2 regions of the Belliella marina genome follow, and region 2 is predicted to be linked to the other one. Evidence: riboswitches for the same ligand, from Rfam matches in the RefSeq annotation. Region 2 holds a riboswitch; the other holds the start of a gene.

Region 1 (3,422 bases), on a different contig from region 2:
ACATCGAAGGAACGAAAGTTAAAGCTATCCTAAGAGATGCTCAATTCCATCCAGTAAGTGAAGTATTGCTCCATGCAGACTTCTTGGCTTTCACAGAAGACAAAGAAATCAAAATGGACATTCCTGTTGAAATCAAAGGTACTTCCCCAGGTATCATCAAAGGTGGTAAATTGGAAATGAAAGCCAGAACTTTGAAAGTAAAAGGCTTTGCCAGCAAACTACCTGACAGAATCCCTGTTGATATTTCACACCTTGACCTTGGCAAGTCTGTCAAAGTAAGTGAGCTTTCGGTTGAAGGTTTCGACATCTTGACTAGCCCTAACGTATCTATCGCTACCATCGGTATCCCTAGAGCACTTAGAGGCAAAAAAGCTGAATAAGACAATCTTATTACATTATTTGGAAATCCTGCTTGTTCGCGAGCAGGATTTTTTATTTTTGCACTTATTCAAAAGCAATTTCAAACAATTTAGACCTGTCAGGCCTCCACATCGGACTGACAGGTCTTATTTTAATACAAAAAAAAGCAAAACCACTTTGCTAACGAAACATGAAATATTTAATCGTAGGATTGGGAAATATCGGTCCGGAGTATGAATTGACACGCCACAATGTAGGATTCCTTACTTTAGATAGACTGGCTGACAAACATGGAGGCACATGGAAAAGCGGTAGATTGGCTTTTACTTCTGAATTCAAGCACAAAGGCCGCCAGTTTCACTTGATCAAACCTACCACCTACATGAACCTCAGTGGCAAGGCTGTCAACTATTGGATGAAAGAATTGAATATCCCCAAGGAAAACATCCTGGTGATTGTCGATGATGTGGCACTCCCGTTTGGGAAATTGAGAATGCGCGGAAAAGGCTCTGCAGCTGGACATAATGGACTGAAAAACATTGAAGAACTGACAGGGGGCCAAGACTACCCAAGACTAAAGTTTGGGATTGGGGATGATTTCCCCAAGGGAAGGCAAGTGGAGTATGTGCTCGGGAGATGGACTCCCAAGGAAATCGAAGAACTCCCTATATTCATGGACAAAGCAGTCGACATGGCTATTGCTTTCGCTACTACCGGCATCAACATGACCATGACACAGTTTAATGACTGAACTAATTTTAAATCTAAGATTTAAAATTTAAACTATACAAATACACTTTGATTTTTGGAATTTAGGACTTTACTTTGCAGCTAGTTCAATGATTTATAAAGAAGAGGTGAGAGAACAGGCTCAATGACCCTCTGGCAACCATCACATCCCAAGTGAAAGGTGCCAAAACCTGCCCAAACAACGGGAACTATAAATTAACATATATGACTCTACCAAATCACTCATTCCAGTTTTTACTTATTTTGATGCTGTCATTTGACGGAATCAACAACCGTTCTCTTCAAAAGACCAGAAGATCAAATCCCCTATTCCCACGATTGGGTATTGATCCAGTCAAGCATTCATTAATCAACGATTAACCAACACAACATGTCACATTTCGAAACCGACGCTATCAGAATAGGCTCCTCCAAGTCCAACCAAAGGGAGCACTCTGCCCCATTATATCTTACTTCTAGTTTTACATTTGACTCTGCTGAGGAAGCAAGAGCCATGTTTGCTGAAGAAATCCAAGGAAACATCTATTCCCGCTATGCAAACCCCAACTCTTCCGAGCTACTCGAAAAGGTATGTGCTGCCGAAGGTACTGAAGATGGCATCGCAACTGCCTCAGGCATGGCTGCTATGTTTGGAAGCATTGCCTCATTGTTACAACAAGGAGACCATATTCTGGCATCAAGGTCATTGTTTGGGTCTACCCACCAGCTATTGACCAGGGTATTCCCAAAGTGGGGAATCAGCTCTAGTTATGGGGATATTTCAGATATTGCCAATTGGGACAAACTCATCCAACCCAATACCAAAATGCTCTTTATTGAGACACCTTCAAATCCCGGCTTGGAGATCATAGACCTGGAGTGGATAGGAAAGTTTGCGGCTGCCCACAACTTGATTTTGGTGGTGGACAATTGCTTTGCGACACCATATCTCCAACAGCCGGCAAAATGGGGAGCACATATCGTTACACATTCTGCTACAAAATACATTGATGGACAAGGCAGGGTTTTGGGGGGATTGATCTTGGGAACAAGTGAATTGATCAAGGAAGTCCAGTTTTTCACAAGGCATACAGGTCCGTCCATTTCCCCTTTCAACGCTTGGATTCTGGCTAAAAGCATGGAGACTTTAGCCGTGAGAATGGATCGGCATTGTGAGAGTGCATTGAAGGTTGCATCATATTTCCAAGACAGCAAGGATTTGGATTTTGTCAAATATCCATTTCTCCCATCCCACCCACAATTTGATTTGGCAAAAAAACAAATGAAACATGGAGGGGGAATCATCACTTTGACCCTGAAAGGAGGAATCCAAAGAGCGCAACGTTTTATCGATGAACTGCAGATGATTTCTGTGACGGCAAACCTTGGGGACAGTAGAAGTATCGTCACCCACCCAGCCTCCACTACCCATAGCAAGCTCAGTGAGGAAGAAAGGCTCCAAGTCGGAATTTCCGATGGCTTGGTAAGGCTCTCTGTAGGCTTGGAGCATCAGGAAGACATCATCAAAGATGTAGAAAGGGCACTTGAAAAATCAAGATAAAAAAAGGGAGAGGTTTTGAAAACCTCTCCCTTTTTTTATTTATATCGATTGGATTGTAAGTAGCCACAACAGCTGATCTCAAATCTCCAATGATTATCCTCTATTAACCAATCACTATCGGCAATACCAATTTTTCCCATTTCACGACAATACCCGGAGATTCTACAGCGATTGACAGCTGCTCTTGGCTCTCCTCTACCCATGTCGGTGTAGATTCTACCCTCAAAACATCGTTTTCTTCCTTATATTGAAAATGGCCATGCTCAAGATCCCAATCAGAATTGAAGATCACAGTCCATTTCCCTGATTGTTTGGGGATGGTGAAAAGCGAATATTTACCTGCTGGAAGAACCGAGCCCTCTACAAGAATGTCAGTATCGAACTCCACAAAGGTCGCTTCGTTTGCGCCGGTTCTCCACACTTCATTGTAAGGAACCAAATCACCCCAAAGAACCCTACCTTTGACAGAAGGTGCTCCGTACTGTACATTTAGGGTCACATTGTCACCCACAGTCCCCTGAACGGTTCTCAATGGACTTGCACGCTCTTTAACCGGAGCTATCTCCTCCATTTCAGTAACTGTATCTTCTACTTCTTCTGTTTTCTTCTCTCCACCGCAACCATAAAAGGTTAAGGATCCAGCCATTAATACGGCCATAATCCATGCATTTGATTTTTTCATATAGTTTTGAATTTTTTATTCTTTCGAATTTAAAGATTTTAATCAGAATTCATATCCGAAGAATCAAAATTTCTCCTCAATACCCAATCC
Region 2 (3,422 bases):
TTGGGGTCAAAAATGATGTCCTGATGGTTGAATTTGACTACATCGACCAAAACATCATAACTCCGCTTACAGATATCGATCCTCCTTTGGTAGGTATCTGCCTGCCCATCCTCATCAAATGCCATAACGACTACTGCCGCCCCAAATTTCTTGATGGTTTTGGCTTGGTGAATAAACTCAGCCTCCCCATTTTTCAAGCTGATGGAATTGACAATTCCTTTCCCTTGGACACACTTAAGTCCTGCCAAGATTATCTCCCAACGGGAGCTGTCAATCATGATCGGTATCCTGCTAATCTCAGGTTCTGATGCTATCAGATGTAGAAATCGCTGCATGGCAGCTACCCCATCCAACATCCCTTCGTCCATACATACATCCAAGACCTGTGCCCCACCTCTCACCTGATCCAAAGCTACTTCAAGCGCTTCATCAAATTGACCGTTGAGAATCAGTCGGGCAAATTTCTTGGACCCCGTCACATTGGTCCTTTCACCAATATTGACAAAATTGATTTCGGGAGTAAATACCAAAGGTTCCAACCCCGAAAGCTTCATCGCGTCTTTGTATTGTCTTTTACTCATCTGATTCGTTTACCAATTCTAATTCCCTTGGACTGTATTTGGCAGCAATCTCTGCCAATGCAGCAATATGCTCAGGAGTTGTGCCACAGCATCCTCCCAATATGTTGATCATTCCATTCTTCAGAAAATCCTCTACCTGATCTGCCATTTCAACCGAATCCTGGTCATATTGCCCAAATTCATTCGGCAGTCCTGCATTCGGATAAGCGCTTACATAGAAAGGTGCCTTATCTGCTAATATTTTAAGGTAAGGCCTAAGCTCTTTTGCCCCCAATGCACAGTTCAGGCCAACGCTGAACAATGGCACATGAGATATCGATATCAAAAATGCTTCTGTAGTCTGTCCGGAAAGTGTCCGTCCGGAAGCATCCGTAATTGTCCCCGAGATCATCACTGGAATACCTCCCTCTTCAGGCTCCAAAGGCAGATTCCTTTCTTCAAACACCTCTTGTATGGCATACAAGGCCGCTTTGGCATTCAGGGTGTCAAAAATTGTCTCAACCAACAGAATATCCGAACCTCCATCCAACAATCCATGGATCTGTTCTTTGTACGCATCTGCCAATTGGTCAAAAGTCACCGCCCTATAACCGGGGTCGTTTACATCTGGAGAAATCGAGGCTGTCCTATTGGTTGGCCCAATGGCTCCAGCGACAAATCTAGGTTTGTCAGGTGTTTTGGCAGAATATTCCATTACTACTTCTTTGGCTATTACTGCCGACTGGTAGTTGATTTCATAAGCCAAATGTTCCAATCCGTAGTCTGCTTGTGCTATTGTGGTCCCACTGAAGGTATTGGTCTCGATGATATCGGCACCTACTTCAAGGTAAGCAGCATGGATTGCCTTGATGATATCAGGCCTGCTCAGAGAAAGTAAATCATTATTCCCCTTGAGTGGCTTCGGGTGATTGCTCAATGCAGGGGTTCTAAAATCCTCTTCGGAGAGTTTATACCGCTGAATCATAGTACCCATAGCACCATCTAGGATCAAAATCTGTTTTTTGGCTTGTGCTAATAATAATTCCGTTCTAATCATGTCGCTCTGATTCAATATAAAAACTTATGCGAGCAAGAACCGGGAGAAAAAAGACTTTTTAATCTACCGCTCATCTTTTTCCGACAAATTTCGGAATGGGAGTTAGCACCTTGTTAAGTCAGGTTGCTAAGACGTCGTAGGGCCCTTCCCTCGGTCTTTCTCGATAAGCAAGTTCAAAGGTAAGCCGTATAATTGAATTATATCGCTTTTTTCAAAAAATGTTTGACCAAAAGTTCAAATCAATAGGAAAACTTATGGTCTGATGCCAATTGAAAAATGCAAATACGGATTGGCCATGTACTTATACATGGACAAATTTTGCAATCTGTATCTGCTCAATGGTGTTTCGTAGCCAGCGTGAACCCCCAATATGAGATTGAATGCATTCTCAGAGGTGAAAGGTATGGCATAGGCGGCATAGATTTCGGGTTTGGCCATAAGTCCGGAGTTTCTTATGTACCCATCGTGATCCGGCTCTTCAAAGAGCAATGGAAAATCAGGTTTGTAATTGCTTGAAAGAGTATATCGAATATTTGCAAATCCCAAGCCCGCAAGCCCACCAAATTCAAGGTTTTTCCTTTCAAAAAACTTAACCCCAGAATTCGCATAAACCCTCACACTGTTGAGGGTGTGGTTTTGACCTGCACGTGCTGATCCTTTCAGTGCCACATTATATACATCTACCCCATAAAGCCAACCTTTACTCTCCCCCAATACTTTTACGCCCCAATTGTTCGGCCTTCCATCAAAGGGTTCATAACCATTTTCCACCAAAATCTTGTTAAATTCAGTCGCCTTTGTCATCTGCAAACCCGTCAGCAAGTGAATCCCCAAGGATGCATCTTTATAGAAAAAATTATGATCAGGCAATGAAATCCCTACACCAGCACGGATAAAAGCCCCACTTTGTGCACCACTAAACTGAATCCCATTCATTTTCCAAGAATTTTCAAATGGGCTAAATGCATACCCGAATTTGGTCATCACTTCCAAGACTTCTTCCCTGCCGGGAATGGGCAGATCATAACTTGCCTGAAACCCTATCTCCGTAAGCAAACCGGAAAAAAAACGACTTCCTTTGTGAATATTGCCATCCCTCAATACAAAACCATGCTCCGGGTTTTGGAGAAATTCATTGATATTCTGATTTGGCCTATCTCTGAGCATTTGGAAATTCAAAAAACCAGACCCGATAGACATGTAGTGGATAAATTGGAAACTCCCCTCTTCGGTGAGTGCATAACCGACATTGAGCAATACCCTGCTGGTCCTATAGTCAATATTGTAACCATTGAAATCAGAGCTCAATCCGGAATTTTGATAAAGTTCAAACCCCAAAATAAAATCATTGTATCTGGTCTGGTATCCTAGCCCAAGGTTGGTATAGCCCTTTCGCATGGGGGAAAGGCCCTTGTTCTCTAGCATCTCATTGAACAAGCGCAAATTGGCACCGGTAGTGCCATAAGTTACATATAGTGTCGATCTATTTTCCTTATTTGATTGGGCATATGAAATGGCTGAAAATAGAAAAAGGAAAAGAATGGAAGTTGCTCTCATTTCTGGTGTTTATGCATCAAAATTAATTGAAATACCTTAAATAAACATTGTTTTGCATATCATACACTGATGTATTTGATGATTTTCGCATATAGATCATCTGGGTTGAATGGTTTTGGGATGTAATCATTCATCCCGACTGCTTCAAGTTGCTCTTTTACCTCAATCAAAGAAGATGCCGTCAATGCTATAATAGGAAGAGAGCTAATCTTCTCGTTTTTATGGCTGCGGATATACTCGCCAACTTC

The links. A riboswitch is a leader RNA that binds a small molecule or an ion and turns the genes downstream of it on or off. The one in region 2 is predicted to bind S-adenosylmethionine.
Region 1: linked by a shared signal. The riboswitch ahead of ACFSKL_RS20925 (trans-sulfuration enzyme family protein) and the one ahead of ACFSKL_RS19170 (homocysteine S-methyltransferase family protein) in region 2 are both predicted to bind S-adenosylmethionine.

Annotation. Positions count from the first base shown of each region.
Region 1 is NZ_JBHUHR010000046.1:426,729-430,150, reverse strand. Features, by position in the region: gene ACFSKL_RS20935 (50S ribosomal protein L25/general stress protein Ctc) at 1-380, shown strand, start outside; gene pth (aminoacyl-tRNA hydrolase) at 551-1,111, shown strand; SAM riboswitch class I at 1,202-1,307, shown strand; gene ACFSKL_RS20925 (trans-sulfuration enzyme family protein) at 1,481-2,650, shown strand; gene ACFSKL_RS20920 (DUF2911 domain-containing protein) at 2,754-3,332, opposite strand; gene ACFSKL_RS20915 (TIGR02757 family protein) at 3,396-3,422, opposite strand, start outside.
Region 2 is NZ_JBHUHR010000045.1:543,620-547,041, forward strand. Features, by position in the region: gene metH (methionine synthase) at 1-581, opposite strand, end outside; gene ACFSKL_RS19170 (homocysteine S-methyltransferase family protein) at 574-1,617, opposite strand; SAM riboswitch class I at 1,685-1,787, opposite strand; gene ACFSKL_RS19175 (hypothetical protein) at 1,870-3,174, opposite strand; gene ACFSKL_RS19180 (PAS domain S-box protein) at 3,234-3,422, opposite strand, start outside.